2 regions of the Sporacetigenium sp. TC11 genome follow, and region 2 is predicted to be linked to the other one. Evidence: riboswitches for the same ligand, from Rfam matches in the RefSeq annotation. Region 2 holds a riboswitch; the other holds the start of a gene.
The links. A riboswitch is a leader RNA that binds a small molecule or an ion and turns the genes downstream of it on or off. The one in region 2 is predicted to bind thiamine pyrophosphate.
Positions count from the first base shown of each region.

Region 1: another riboswitch for thiamine pyrophosphate. It lies ahead of thiD (bifunctional hydroxymethylpyrimidine kinase/phosphomethylpyrimidine kinase); the one in region 2 lies ahead of thiW (energy coupling factor transporter S component ThiW).

Region 1 is NZ_JBYVNY010000012.1:13,549-21,850, forward strand. It holds gene ACUSRV_RS14370 (SagB/ThcOx family dehydrogenase) at 1-173, shown strand, start outside; gene ACUSRV_RS14375 (HD domain-containing phosphohydrolase) at 584-1,861, shown strand; gene ACUSRV_RS14380 (DUF1653 domain-containing protein) at 1,873-2,154, shown strand; gene ACUSRV_RS14385 (zinc-ribbon domain-containing protein) at 2,374-2,538, shown strand; gene ACUSRV_RS14390 (DUF2278 family protein) at 2,633-3,457, shown strand; TPP riboswitch at 3,487-3,597, shown strand; gene thiD (bifunctional hydroxymethylpyrimidine kinase/phosphomethylpyrimidine kinase) at 3,667-4,476, shown strand; gene thiM (hydroxyethylthiazole kinase) at 4,469-5,269, shown strand; gene thiE (thiamine phosphate synthase) at 5,262-5,873, shown strand; gene ACUSRV_RS14410 (ABC transporter permease subunit) at 5,916-6,704, opposite strand; gene ACUSRV_RS14415 (ABC transporter ATP-binding protein) at 6,697-7,605, opposite strand; gene ACUSRV_RS14420 (lysoplasmalogenase) at 7,798-8,302, shown strand, end outside.
Region 2 is NZ_JBYVNY010000001.1:59,615-67,916, forward strand. It holds gene hutG (formimidoylglutamase) at 1-865, opposite strand, end outside; gene ACUSRV_RS00295 (DUF3892 domain-containing protein) at 1,120-1,353, opposite strand; gene thiW (energy coupling factor transporter S component ThiW) at 1,434-1,934, opposite strand; TPP riboswitch at 2,019-2,130, opposite strand; gene ACUSRV_RS00305 (spore coat protein) at 2,209-2,667, shown strand; gene ACUSRV_RS00310 (nucleoside hydrolase) at 2,711-3,691, opposite strand; gene ACUSRV_RS00315 (superoxide dismutase family protein) at 3,795-4,295, shown strand; gene ACUSRV_RS00320 (acetate uptake transporter) at 4,344-4,985, opposite strand; gene ACUSRV_RS00325 (DUF5698 domain-containing protein) at 5,145-5,684, opposite strand; gene ACUSRV_RS00330 (DMT family transporter) at 6,024-6,467, opposite strand; gene ACUSRV_RS00335 (DMT family transporter) at 6,479-6,901, opposite strand; gene ACUSRV_RS00340 (cold-shock protein) at 7,160-7,360, shown strand; gene ACUSRV_RS00345 (hypothetical protein) at 7,451-7,915, shown strand; gene ACUSRV_RS00350 (cold-shock protein) at 8,053-8,256, shown strand; gene ACUSRV_RS00355 (thymidylate synthase) at 8,289-8,302, opposite strand, start outside.

The sequences.
Region 1 (8,302 bases), on a different contig from region 2:
TTATAGATGCTGGTCATGTCTGTCAAAATCTTTATTTAGCAAGTGAATCAATTGAAGCAGGGGCATGTGCAATAGGTATATATGACCAAAAAATGATAGATGATATTTTAAATCTAGATGGAGAAGATGAGTTTGTAGTATATCTTGCAGCAGTCGGGAAAAAGATAAGATAACTTTCATAAAATATTAGAGTCCCCATAGATTTTTTGTAAAATCTAAAGGGACTCTTTATTTTATTAAACAAAATTACATTTGCTCTTTATACATTTGCAAATGTTCTATATAATGATTAGCTTCTCATAACCTGTGATCAGCTAATAGTGGACAAATGGTACAATAAAAGCAATTTTCGTAAATGATAATTATTTTCACGTAATTAACAATAAATATTGTAATATATTATCAAGAAATATTTAAAACTGAACGTGTATGGAAATAAAAGCTGCACTGAGTTTTCGGTACAGCTTTTATTTAGTCTATAATAATTTTAAAGTTAAAATTTGTATAATAAGATATATAAATGTTTTGTATAATATAAAAGGGGTAAAAATTATATAGTTGTATTATAAAAGGGAGATTTAAGATGAAATATAATATTAACCTAAAAGATATTTTAAAGGTCACACAAAATACTATAAATTCAGTAGACAATAGATTACAAAATCATGGAGAGCAAGTAGCATATATAGTTTATAAAATAGGAAAACATCTAGGTTATGAAGAAGATTATTTAACTAAAATAATAACATTAACAATGTTACATGATTTAGGGGCATATAAGGTAGAGGAAAGGAAACTACTTACAGAATTTGAGACTCATAACGCTTATGAACATTGTATATATGGATATTTGTTTATAAGAGAGTTTAGTCCTCTAAAGGATTTATCTAGTGTAATTTTGTATCATCATCATAAATATGAAGAAAGAAATAACTTTATAAACAACATTCCTATACCAGAAGATGCCTTTTTAATTAGTTTAGCAGACCGTGTATCGGTATTATATATTAGTAATAAAAAGTCTTTTAAAGATAATGTAACAAAGCTTACATATAATTTAATTGATAAATGGTTTAAAAAAGAACATGTAGAAGCTTTAATTTATTTAATGGAGAATACAGATTTTATGGATAAATTGTTTGATGAAAGTTATATAGATGAAATATACCATATTTTTGATAAAGTAGAGTTAAGCAAAAATGAAATAGAAGAACATATGAAGGTATTAGTTTATGCAATAGATTTCAGATCTAGGTCAACTGTTATTCATTCAGAAAGTGTATCTATTGTAACTAATATTTTATGTAGATATTTAAATCTAGATGAAAAAACAACTAATAAATATACATTTGCAGCAATACTTCATGATATAGGAAAAATAACAACTCCTATAGAGGTATTAACAAAGCCTGAAAAATTAACAAGAGATGAATTTTCTGTAATGATAAATCACGTTGTTGCAACAGATAATATATTAAGCAATTTAGATTTAGATGAAATTAGAAAAGTAGCTTCATCACACCATGAAAAACTAAATGGGAAAGGATATCCTAAAGGGCTAAATGCAGAAGAATTAGGGCAAGGAGAAAGAATACTTGCTGTTGCAGATATTTTTAGTGCATTAACAGAACCTAGATATTATAAGCCTGCTTTTCCTAAGGCGAAGGTATTAGAAATAATGAATAATTGTGTAATAAGAAATGAAATTGATGGAAATATTGTAAATATAATAGAAAGTAATTTTGATAAAATAATGAAAGAGCTATCGTTTTATCAAAATGAAATTATTAAAAAATTTGATAGAATAGTTAATGAATACGATATTATTTTAGATAAAATGTATTTAAAACATATTTATTAAGGAAGGTACTTATGAATAGAAAATTAGCTACAGATACATATTATAGACATTTTAAAGATAAATGGTATTTTGTAATAGATATAGCTATACACTCAGAAAGTGGAGAAAAGTTTGTAGTTTATAAGCCATGTTATGGAGAACAAAAGATGTATGTAAGGCCATACAATATGTTTATAGAAGAAGTACCAAAAAACAAAGAAAACCCAACCAATCAAAGGTACAGATTCATGTCTTTAGATGAACTGAATATTAATATTGAAGACTTTCTAAAAGGGATAGCCCAAAGGTTTTAATGCACTGAACATCACATTTATAGCTAGAAATTAATGGTATATGTCAAGGGGTATATTTTTAAATTATCTATTGTATATAAAAGGTAATTATGGTATTCTCATTAGGTCAGTAATTCTCGTAATTACTTTACTGGATTTGAATTGAGAACAACTTCCTCTTTCTAGAGTATTTGTTAATCAGTTTTTAAATCTTAATTCTAAAGAAGGAGGAATGTTAAAATGGCAGATAAAACTTTAAGTTGTAAAGATTGTGGAAAAGATTTCCTTTTCACTGAAGGAGAGCAAGCTTTCTACAAAGAAAAAGGATTCGAAAATGAACCACAAAGATGTCCTGAATGTAGAGCAGCAAGAAAGCAACAAAAAAACAATAACTTCAGAAGATAGTTATGTTAATTAACCCTATGAGAATTTTATTCTCATAGGGTTTTGTTTTTTTGCAAAGAATATACTTGAATAAACTATATTAAAGGAGAATTTTATGCCTATTCCTGTATACTCTATATGTAAAGCTAAGGGAAGTACTATTAATAATATAAGTTGCGAAACTACAGATAAAAAAGGTCAGGTACTAAAAGAAAATATAGTCTGTAGAGTTAAAGATATAAAGAAGGGTTGTCATTATCATTTTAAAATTAAAGCTGAAAATATAAAAATAAAAGGTAAGGAGTTTAAATTTAAAGATAGAGAAATTAAAATTAAAATTAGCATTATGTCCCGAGGAAGTGCTAAATCAAAGCAAGAAGATATAAAAAAAACACTTTGCATTTTTAAAGATAATCTTGAAATACAGGGTAATGAAAAGTTTTCATTAGAAACTTTAACTAATTTGGATTATGGGATAAAAGTATTTGATTATGAAGAAAATGAAAATGAAATAAGCAAAATTGCATTAGATTATATTAGAAGTGGATTATTTCAAATAGATGAATTTGAAAAGTTTTCACATATTAGTGAATTAAATGAAATGATACATAAATATGTCGTTAAATCCAAAGAAGAAGATGCAGATATATATATATATGGAGATGTCTACCCTGTAGATTCCGAAGATGCAATAATGTCAGATAATGATAAGGAAAGAAAAATAAAACTTAGGCGTTTAAGTCAATATGGACCAGAAGGGGTACATGATATTCATATGAATCAAGGTAATGAAGAAAGTAAGTATTTATTAGATAATGGAATTTATCAGGATGGAGGAATTTTAATTCACTTTAAATCAGAAAATAAATGGAGTGCTATTTTCACTAGATTTGAAGGTCAATGTATAAAAACTAATAATGATGGGTGTTGTAAAAACTAAATCCTTATGTTAGAATGAAATCAAATTAATAGTAATGCTAGGGGTGCTGGGTAGGCCAGCTGAGATAAAGATCCTATAAAATCTTTGACCCTTAACCTGATCTGGATAATGCCAGCGGAGGGAAGCTATATGACTTTATATTTGTATATAAGCATAAATTCCATACTGGGATTTATGCTTTTTTTATTACATCAGTAGGAGGTTAAAATATGAAAACTGTATTGACAATAGCAGGAAGCGACTCCGGTGGAGGAGCAGGAATACAAGCAGATTTAAAAAGTTTTGCTGCAAATGGAGTTTATGGAGCAAGTGTTATAACAGCTATCACTGCTCAAAATACTACAGGAGTATATGACGTTTATCCAATTCCATCTAGTATAGTTAAATCACAACTTGAAGCCGTATTTTCAGATTTAGATATACAAGTTGTAAAAATAGGTATGGTATCAGATATTGATATTATGAATGTTATAAGTGATGCTTTAATAAAGTACAAGCCTAAATATGTTGTACTAGATCCAGTTATGGTATCAACAACAGGGCATACTTTATTACAGGAAGATCAAATAAACTCTTTAAAATCTAAGTTATTTAAACTAGCTACAATTATAACACCAAATATTAGTGAAGCTGAAGTTTTATTAGATAGAAAGATTAATACCTTTGATGATATGAAATCAGCATCGTATGAATTACATAAGGAGTATAATTGCCATGTTTTATTAAAAGGAGGGCATTTTCCAATAAGAGATGGTGAAAATGTAAAATCTGTAGATGTTTTATCAAATGGGGAAATGTTCGAAATGGATTGGATAAATACAACATCTACCCATGGAACGGGATGTAGTTTATCATCAGCTATTGCTGCCAATTTATTAAAAGGAAACTCAATTTCTAAATCAATAGAAAATGCAAAGGAATATGTAAATAAAGGAATAGCTAAGTCTTATAAAGTTGGAGAAGGAAATAATCCTATTCATCATTTTCATAAATACTGGGAGGTTGATACAAATGAATAATTTAGTAAAAGGATTAGGTTTAATCAAAGAAAGAAAACCTTTAGTTCACCACATTACAAATGTAGTTACTGTAAATGGTTGCGCAAATATGACATTATCAATTGGTGCAGCACCTGTTATGTCTCATGAAATAAATGATGTAGAAGGTATAGTTTCTATAAGTAATGCGTTAGTTATAAATACAGGAACTATAACTAATGAAACTTTTGAATCTATGATAAAAGCTGGAAAGAAAGCAAATGAAATAGGTATACCTGTAATTTTAGACCCTGTAGGAATAGGGGCAACTAAATATAGACTAGAAGTAAATACAAAGCTTATTAATGAAGTTAAATTTTCAGTTATTAGAGGCAATTACTCAGAGATAATGACGGTGGTTGGAATAGATGGGGGAAGAGGTGTAGATGCAGAATCTGACGCTTCACTTGATGAGAAAAGAATAATGGAATATGCACTAAAAAAAGATTTGGTAATGTGCGCTAGTGGAGCAGTTGATTTTATAAGTGATGGAAATAAAAAAGTATATTGTAAAAATGGAACAGCACTTTTAAGTGAAATTACAGGTACAGGGTGTATGTCAACATCACTAATAGGTTCATGTCTTGGGGCTGGAATTAATAGTTTTGATGCTGCAATTTTAGGAACAACTGTTATGTGTATCGCAGGAGAATATGCAAGTGAAAAGGTAGAAGGTAAGAGAAAATTAGGATCATTTAATCAATATTTATTTGATGGAGTTAGCACTTTAGATGAAGAGATGTTTATGAAAAGAGGTAATGTAGTTTATGAATAATAACTTGGACTATACACTATACCTTATAACAGACGGTAAACCTAATTTAATTGATAGAGTTGAACAAGCTATTTTAGGTGGAGTTACTATTGTACAATATAGAGAAAAGAAAAAAATCTACGATAAAATGTTAGAAGAAGCTCTAGAATTAAAAAAACTTTGTAGTAAATACAATGTTCCTTTGATCATAAATGACTACATAGATTTAGCAAAGGAAATAGATGCTGATGGTATTCACTTAGGCCAAGATGACACATCTATAGAAGAAATAAAAGACTTATTTAAGGATAAGGTTATAGGTATATCAGCTCATAATTTAGAAGAAGCTATAAAAGCTGAAAAAAATGGAGCCGATTATATCGGTTTTGGAGCAATATTCCCTACTAACAGTAAAGATGATGCTAAAGTATTAGATATAAATGATGTAAATATTATAAAGAAAAATATATCTATACCAGTACTATTAATTGGCGGTATAAATAAAGGAAATTTATCAAGTATTGATGTTAAATACGATGGAGTATGTGTAATATCAGCTATTTTATCTTCAAAAGACCCTAAGGAGTCTGCTAAAGAAATAAAAGATATTATATTAAATAAATAGCAAAATTAAAGGCTGACCAAATATATATTTAGTCAGCCTATTCTAGTTTAATAATTTTTCTATATCAAAGGATTTAGTAATTTTATCAAAAAGAAGTATATCTACTATAAACACTATAATTCCAGCCATTATTAAAACTAAATTATTCAGTAAAAACAATCCTGATGCCTGACCTACAACAAGAAATATTATAGGAACTACTACAAGTCCAGACATTTGTTGAGCTTCTTGAAAATTAGAAGCTTTAGCAGATGTTATAACTATAAGTAATAAACCTAAAAATGTAATACCGGGGCATATCCATATAAGAAGTATAATCCAGTTTAAGTTTGGAAATATTAGTTTATCAAAATGCATTATCCCACCTATATTCATAACAATTCCAAATAAGATAAATGAAATAAACGTTATTACATAAGATGGAATAAATATAGCTATAACTTTTGATAAAAGTAAATCTTTTATATCTATAGGAGTATATAATATTGTCTCTAAAGTTTTTCTTTCTTTTTCGCCTACTATACTACTGGCCCCTATAATACTCGAACACATTAGGGGAATAATAAGAAATAGCGGAGGAAACATAAAATTTAAAGCAATATATATAATTTGTTGAGAAGGAGTTAAATTTCCTAAAATAGGTGATAAATTTTTTACCATCATATCCATTCCATTTATCGTATTTACATTGTATTTTGCACCTATTATTAATACAGTAGGCATTATGATAGTAAACATAATAGGTATTATTATCATTGGAATATAAATCTGCTTACTAGAAAATATCTCCTTTATATCCTTTGATATAATAGCTTTAGTAACGTTATTCATTATTATCACCTCTTTGATATGCAAAGTATAAGTCTTCTAAATCCCAATGTATTTGCTTAGCTTCATAAATTTTACCGCCTAAATTAAATATTTGTTGCAGTATATTAGGAATATTTTCTTCATTATTTATTGATATTAAATATCTATCTTCTTTTATTTTTTTCATATTATCTATATTAGGTAAATTAGTACCTTTTATTTCTAATTTTATATTTTGATTTTTATTATATAAAAGTTCATTAAATGTTCCATAGCCTATTAAGTTTCCTTTATTTATAAAACCATATAAATTACATATCTCCTCAGCATACTTTAATTGGTGAGTACATAAAAATACGGTTACATCTTCTTCTAAAGCTATTTTTTTAATGAAATCTAATACTATTTTAGATGATTCTGGATCAAGCCCTGATGTTGGTTCGTCTAAAAATAGAATTTGTGGTGAATGAAGTAAAGTACGAATTAAAGAAAGTCGTTTTTTCATACCTGTACTAAATGTCTTTACTTTTTTATCTTTTACATCTAATAACTTAAATTCATTTAAAAGATATAAACTTCTTTTGTTTATTTCATCATTATTTAATCCAAACATTTTTCCAAAAAAGTTTAGATTCTCCATACAAGTAAGGTTTTCATATATACCGGCATTTTCAGTCATAACTCCACAAAGGGTTCTTATTTCTTTTCTATCGTTTATTATGTCTTTTCCAAGTATTTTTCCATTTCCTTGTGTAGGATATAGTATTCCATTTAAAGTTCTAACAAGAGTAGTTTTACCTGCACCATTAGGGCCTAAAAACCCAAATATAGATCCCGTTGGAACGTCGAAAGTTATATCCTTCAATGCTACAGTATCTTTATTATATGACTTACTTAAATTTATTACCTCAATTGCGTTCATAATTTACCTCCAATTAAATATTTAGATAAATGTCTAATTATTTAATTATATTATATTCTTTTATATAATATGTTTCAATATATTTTGCTACTTAATATTATTTTTTATTATAAAAATTTATATACAAGAAGTAATATATTTATGAAGTATGTATATAAATATTAGTATAAAATTTAGCGATGAGGTGTGTTGATGACTGCAAATTATATTGCACTAATATTTTTTATAATTATTTCTATTTGTAATATATACTACGTAAAAATAGGAAATAAGAAAGGTATTTATATAACAAAACCACTTTTAATGCCAATGCTTATTATTTTTTATGTACTAAGTACACCAAATATTAATTGGCTTATAGTTAGTGCATTAATATTTGGGTGTATAGGGGATATTTTGCTAATGGGACCGAAGAGTCTATTTATTGGAGGATTAATTTCTTTTTTAATTGGACACATATTTTACATAAAAGCATTTATAAATCCTATATTAGATTATAATATAGCCAACTTAATATTCATTCTTGCAATTCCGTATATTACATGTAATATACTTGTACTAAGAAGTGTTTTACCATATAAAAAGCTAAAAAGTATAATAAAGTTTTTTGGTTTCATATATATAATTGTCATAAGTTTTATGGGGTTTAGCAGTACAATAAGAATATTTTATGTGCAAGGACTTAAGTTCTTTGCTA
Region 2 (8,302 bases):
TATATTTAATAAGTTTTAATACTCTTTCTGGATCTAACCCTAAGGGTTGTGGTGCACTTACACCAGGCGCAAAAGCTGATGAAAATACATCAGTACATATTGTCATATAAATATGATCCTTTGATTTCATAAAGTCATCTATCTTATCTATTACATTCCAATGCCCGCTATCTGCAATATCTTTTGCCCATATATATTTAACTCCAAGCTTATCTGCAGTTTTAAATAACTCAACTGTATTGCCACGTTTTTGTATTCCAACGCAAAGATAAGAGTAATCTATATCTCTATATTTGCATATATCTGCTATTTGTCTAAACATAGTTCCTGATGTCCCACCATTTGGATATGGTCTAAGATCAAAATGAGCATCAAAGTTTATTATACCTATACTTGGTTTATCATTAGTTTGTGATAAATAATTCAATAATCCATTGTAGTGTCCAAAGGCAACTTCATGGCCTCCACCTAAAACAATAGGGAAGAGATTTAAGCTTAAAATCTTTTCTATGGCTTTTGAAAGTAACTCTTGGCTTTCTTCTAAAGTGCAATTTTCACAAAATATATTTCCTGCATCAAAAATTTTTACGTCTTTTGTAAACCAGCAAGGTAGATTAACTAATTCTTTTCTAATACTTAAAGGACCATTAGCAGCTCCTACTCTCCCTTGGTTTCTCATAACTCCTTCATCACTGCAAAATCCAATAAATGCAAAACCTAATTTACCACTATACGGGATTAGCTCATCTCTTAAGTCAATATTTTTAACCCATTGATGCCATCTAAATGCATCAAAGTTGCTTTCACTATCTACTCTCCCTTGCCAAACTTCATCCTCTGTTGTCTTATAATTTATGCTAAACATTGTCCCCTCCCAATTTATGTTATGCTAAAATGCTTAATATATTTTTTATGAATATCTTATCTATCATTAATAGTAATTTAATTCTATATATTTTTCAATACTATAGATACCAGTTCCTCTTTACAAAATATTCTAACTCCTAAACTATTCTCCTGTTTTATGAGTTCATCAAATATAATATTACTAAATATCAATTAAAGACAATAAAAATTACCACATTTAATAAATGTGGTAATTTTATATAATTAATATAACTATTCAAATGTTGGAATATTATCTAGATTGTCATTTTTATCTCCATTAGGATTACTTCTCAAATATTCTCTTCCATTTCTAGCCTTACCTACATTTACACCTTCTATAAGATGGTCTTTAGCCAACATTATAGCACTTTCAATAGCATAGACATTTCCATCTTGCAACATAACATCAGTAATGTCTCCCTGTTGATTTTTTCTTACCTTAATTATCTTTGTTTTATTATCCATGGTAACATCTCCCTTATACTTATTTGTATCTATTAGTATTAGAAGATATTTTATAATTATTCTATTTTTTAATAACCACCTTACAAATTAGCTCCTTCTTTTAAATTAATAGTTTTTGTGATTTTAAAATATGTAATTAAAAAATAAGCAATTAAACTTCCACCTATAGTACTTATTAAAAATGGAGTTACGTAAAATAATGCAGCTACTTCTTTACCCATTACAAATTTGGCTATTGGAAACGCCAATAATCCGCCTAGTATTCCTGTTCCAAATATTTCTCCAAATACAGCTAAACTCACCTTTTTAGTTTTCATGTACAACATTCCAGCTAAAAGGACTCCAATCATGCTTCCCGGAAATGCCATAAGCGACCCTGTTCCCAATACATTTCTCAATAACGAAATGCAAAATGCTATTGCAAGTCCATACCAAGGACCTAATATTACAGCGCTTAATACATTTATCGTATGCTGCACAGGAAAACACTTAGCTACTCCTATAGGTATAAAAATAAGATTACTTCCTACTACACCTAATGCTATAAACAGTGCTGAAAGAGTTATTTTCTTTGTTTTCATTTACTTAATCCTCCCTTTAATATTTTTAAATAAAAAAACACAAACCCATAGGATTTGTGTTTTAATTAGCACATTATATAATAATACTCATCAACAAACAACTTCCTACGCTGGCATTACCCAGTTCAGGTTATTAGGGTCAAAGAATTAAGGTTCTTACTCTCAGTTGGCCTATCCAACTCCCCTGTGTTATGGATTATTTAATTTTATAGGATAATTATAACATAATAAGCAAACACTATATATAATAACTTTTACATAGGAGGTTTTTAATATGGCACTTACTAATAAAGAAAAAACTCTAATTGAAGACAATTTAAATGCGGAATATTTATGTATAAGAAAGTACGAGCAATATGCTGCAATGGCTTCTTGCCCAAAATTAAAGCAAGTATTTAAAGATCTTGCACAAAAAGAACAACAACATGCAGACACACTTACAAAGCTATTATCTTCAAACGGTGTAAACACTCAAAATCTATTTGAAAGTTATAACAAGCCTCAAGGAGATTTATCAAGCGTACAAACTAGTCTTGGAATTACAGATGGTCAACTTCTAAGCGATGCTTTAAGTACGGAAAAGCACGTTTCAGGTTCTTATAACAATGCTGTTTTAGAGTCAGTTGATGCTAAAATAAGAAAACAACTTCAACATATACAACAAGAAGAGCAAAATCACGCTGAAACATTATTTAATGAAATGAAATCAAGAGGATTGTATAATCCATCTTAAATCAAAGGGAGCATAGGTTAACTATGCTCCCTTCTTTTTTATTTTAATACCCGTATTTTTTATTATTCAAAACTATATCTATATCTTCTTCATACTGTGGAAAAAGTCTATTAAAAAACATTTTAAAAAACTTATTACTATCTACTTTTGTAAGAACCATACAGTTTGGTCTTTTTCTTAGAAAATTCCCTTCATCTACCATACTCATTCCCATTGCTTGCCCTTCAGTTATAACATCTAAATAATATTCCTTTCCACTACATAAACTTTTGTCTAAAACATAGGCTATTGCAAGAGGATCGTTTATTACACATCCCAAAGTTCTTTCTTGTTTCCAATGGAAATCCACATAAAATCTAGTAATATCAACTATAAATCTTGAGAGATCATTATTAAATTGTCTTATCATTTCAATGTAATTTGGAGTAAGTACAACCTCTCTTGTTACATCAAGTCCAACCATAGTAATTGGAACTTTTGAATTATTAAATAAATACTTTGCACTATGAGGATCAACCCAAAAATTAAACTCAGCTACAGGAGAGCAATTTCCAAAACTTTTAAATGATCCTCCCATAAGTACAATTTCTTTTATTTTAGAGAAAGCATCTTCATTTTCTTTCATAGCTTTAGCAATATTAGTAAGAGGCCCTATGGCTACAATAATAATATCTTTTTCTTTATTTATAGTATCAATAATAAAGTCAACAGCACCAGTTTTATACTTTATATCTTCTAATTCTTCATAATAATATTCCCCTAATCCATCTTCTCCATGGGTATCCTCTGCTACAACTAACTCTCTTTCAAGAGGATCAGTCTCTCCTAAATATACAGGCACATCGAGTCTATCCATATTTTTTAAAACTTTAAGAGCATTTAATGCCCCCTTTTTTCCATGTACATTCCCAGAAACAATCGTTATTCCTTTTACATCAATTTCTTCAGCTTTTAGCGCAAGAATAATTGCAAGTACATCATCAATGCCTGGATCACAATCTATAATTACTTTCCTCTTATCCATAATTCACCCCTTATTTATATTTGTCCTATTTTGAGTAACACAATAATCATGACAAGCATATTATTATTATGAGTAACTATTTATAAAAGGATGTGTATTAATTATGTTTGCTTATGCTCTTTTAAATGGGGGGTCTTTGGCTCCAAATCTAAAAGGTAATGTATATTTTATAGATATACAAGGAGGGGTTCAGGTATGTGTTTCGGTAACTGGTTTGCCAGAATATAAACCTGGCGAAAATGGTAACCTTCCTATAGGACCACATGGTTTTCATATTCACGAAAATGGAACTTGTGAAATAGGAGATCCTAATGACCCTTTTATGGATGCCGGGGGCCACTGGAATCCAAATAATCAACCTCACGGAAACCATGCAGGGGACTTCCCTACTTTATTTTCAAACAATGGAGTTGCCATGATGTGTTTCTTCACTAATAAGTTTAGGGTTCAAGATGTAATAGGAAAAGCTGTTATAATACATCAAAGTCCAGATGATAACAAGAGTCAACCTGCAGGAAATGCTGGCAAAAGACTTGCTTGTGGAGTTATTACTCAAGGAACAATACCTCCTACGCAACAAAATAGAATGTATTATTATTATTAAAATAAAAAAACGTAATGAGTTAGCCTTAGCTAATTCATTACGTTTTTACTATGCTGATTTTCTAGAATTTCCAGAAATGTTACCCTTAAATATTCCAAAAGGCTTACCAACTGGTAAAAATACTCTTCCAAAATGATTGTTTAGTACAGAGGCTGCACAACCATAAAAAGATAATAATGATACTATAAGTTCTGAATATCCTGCTAATTCATGTGAAAATTCTGGCATTATTCCAAAAGAGTTCATACTTAATCCTAAGAATAAAAAGTTTATAAAAAAGAAAATACTAAATAATACCTTGTGAGTTTCCATAGCTCCTATTGTCATAAATACAGTAAATATTAAATATCCGATGAATACAACCCCTGTTTGCTTAGGATCTGCATTTTGTGCAAGTATGGGTCCAAATACGCCTCCTTGAATTAACCAAGTAAGTGCCATGCCAAACCAGAAAAATGCATAACCGCCAAATGCAGTTGCTCCAAATGTATTATTATGTTTAAAATCATTAATGCAAGCTATTAACTGTACTGATGCTCCTAAAAATATAGCCCATGGTAATAATAATGATGTTCCTTCTGTAATTCCTAGTTTTTGTGAAGATGCTACTAGTGTTATTATGGCCAGACCAAATAACCCAAGACCAGATGGGTCAGCAGTTACAACTTTCACATTTGTTGTTTCTTTCATTTTTTACCTCCATTAAATAAGTTATTTATAATTATAATTATAATTAGCTTATAGAATACCAAATTTAAAAACTTTTTTCAATCATTTTTGATTGTATAAATATAATACCTAATTATGTAATAAAAACTAAGCTATATTGCCTAGAATTATTTTTAAGAATTAAATGGTATTAATACTTGTTGTCGTTATTTTACCATCTACTTTACTTAAGTTTTTTATTTTTAGAGTTGGATTATTAACTCCGCACTCATCTAAAATATGCTCAAATATTTTAAATTCTTTTCTCTTTATTACAACTTCAACCTTATATCTAGTATCTCCATTATTACCTTGAGCTAGGAAATTATTCACAGTATAACCTGATTCTCTAAGTTTTTCTGCTATTTCAATCATTTTATTTTTATTATTTAAAAATAAATCTACTTCTAAAATCCCCAAAGCTAACCACTGTTCAATTTTATTACCAATTAAGACCCCTACAGTTCTACCCAAAGCATACGCAATTGTATAATGTATTCCCTCAGAACTAGTAACTTTACTTACTGTCGTTGCGAAAATTATAGAATCTACAAAAACTAAACCATAAACCGGATTCATGATTTTTTTAGACTGCAGCATCGATTTTAAAGTTGCTAATATATTAGTAAGAACTGTTATTAAGAATAAACCTATAAGTGAATATATTACATTTGTTGTCATAATGACACCTCCTTTTTGTTGTCATTGATATATTAATTTAAACGCCAAAAACTACTAATGATATATTAGTAATCTCTAAATAAAACAATAATTTTAATTTAATCATTGGAATTTTTTAGGATGGAAGTAATTCAATAATATTTCTAGGAATAACGATAAGATTATTTGAAAATTTATTTTTTATACTTATATTTAGCTTTATACGATCAATAGACCAATCATATTATATTATCACATATTCTTCACGTTTGCAACATAAATCTTTAAACGTTTCTTATTATTTTGTTTTTATCTAAACTAAATGTATATAAAGGGTGAATATTTTATATCCACCCTTTCCTATGATTCCAGCTTATTTTTATCTACACTAGAGTTATACACCATTCCCAGTATAATTAAAGATCCACCTATAATCTTACCTTTTGAAACAGACCCTTCCATAATGTAGTCTATAATTATTCCTGTAAAAATCTGACCTATAAAAATAAGAACAGTACTATATATAATTGGTATTTTAGGAATTATTATATTAGAAGCTGCTACAACCATAACTCCAATAAAACCTCCTAAAAAAGCTAAAAACGGTATATTGTTTAAATTGTTAATTTGGAAGTTATTTAAGCTACCTGTAAATATAGCTAAAATTAAAGCAATAAATAAACCTACTATATAATTTATAAATGTACTTTGTAATACTCCTATTTTTCCTGCTAAGCGAGAATTTACAATCATAGATAATATAGTTAAGCATCCACCTACAATTGCCAATATTATATAAATCATGTCAACACCCCCTAATATACTGTCATTACCACAATTCCTATTAGCATTATGGCAAATCCTATTAATTTTTTCTTATTAAATTTATATATATCCATTCCGAATAATCCGAAGTTATCTATAATAATAGATAATACCAGTTGACCAAAAACTCCTAATGCTAAAGTTAATGATACTCCTAAAGAACCAAAACATAAATTATTTAATAATACGAGCAAAACTCCTATTGCCCCTCCACTAAAAATATATAAAGGTAACTTTTCATTAAATATAAGTTTTTCTCTTCTTATAATCAAAGTAAGTATCACAGTAATAAGTCCTACTATATGAATTATTAGTATTGATAAATAATTGCCTGTATAACCATCTAATGTACCATTGAACGTTACCATTATAGAAATTAAAAATCCTATAAATACTGCAGCAAATTTATACATATAAATCCTCCCTATTCTTTATTATTAGCCTATATTATCAAATAAAAGAATATATATATATGACATATGTCATAATATATATAAAATAAATAGAAATCTAAAATTTCTTTATATGAATGTATAAAAAATATTTAATTTGTTCATAATAACATTTGTAAAAGATTTACTTTTATGTTATACTTATATAACCGATACAAAACACGGTTGATAAAATTTTAAGTATCAATAGTAATGTGTTTAAATTTTAGGAGGATTACAATGAAAACAGGAACAGTAAAATGGTTTAACTCAGAAAAAGGATTTGGATTTATCGAAGTTCAAGGAGAAAATGATGTATTCGTACACTTCTCAGCTATACAAGGAGATGGATACAAATCATTAGAAGAAGGTCAAAGAGTTCAGTTCGAAGTAGAACAAGGATCAAGAGGACCTCAAGCAACTAACGTTACAAAATTATAAATCTAAATTTCGATATATTAATTTATTAATATATTCATGTTTGGCCACCTTCATAAAGGTGGCTTTTAACTTATCTTAAGGAGAATACTTATGTTTAAAAAAAATCTTAAAAAAAATTATAATATGAAAAAGACAATATCAATGAAAAAATTCATTGCTGAACTTGGTGAAAACTTCTCTGATCATATGAAAAAAAGACTTTTAGAACTTGAGGTAAGATGTGTATTAACAAGAAAAGAAGAGAATAACATTCTTGATATAAAACATGTAGAACATACAAAGCAAGATAATAAAGAATATGTATTTGGTCAATTTATAGTTGTTGAAGGAGTATTATATTTTTCAGAAAACCATATGGAAGACAGCGAAGTAATGTTATCTCCAATTGTAACTACTATATATAACTCTTTAGATAGCGAAAGTGTGACTTTTGAAGACGGCAATACTGGAAAAATAGTAGACGATAGCAATATTGACTATATACTAGATCAAATATTATCAGTATGTCCTCCAGTTTCTCAAGCATATTTAGATATAATGTCTAAATACATGTAAAACAAAATTAAGCATCACTTAATTTTGTTTTATTTTTTATTGTGCATATAAAGGTAAAAAACGGACACAATAATTATCGTTAGATATTTATTTTATATATTTCATTTACAGTTTACTATAACTTAGGAGGATTTACAATGAAAAAAGGAAAAGTAAAATGGTTTAATAATGAAAAAGGATATGGCTACATAGAAGTAGAAGGCGAAAATGATGTATTTGTACATTTTTCTGCTATAACTGGAGAAGGATATAAAACATTAGAAGAAGGTCAGGAAGTTGAATTTGAAGTAGAACAAGGCCAAAAAGGTCCTCAAGCAGCTAACGTAAAAAAAATATGGTAAAAAGCTTATAAGCTTTTTACCATATTTTTTATTTATATTCCTAAAT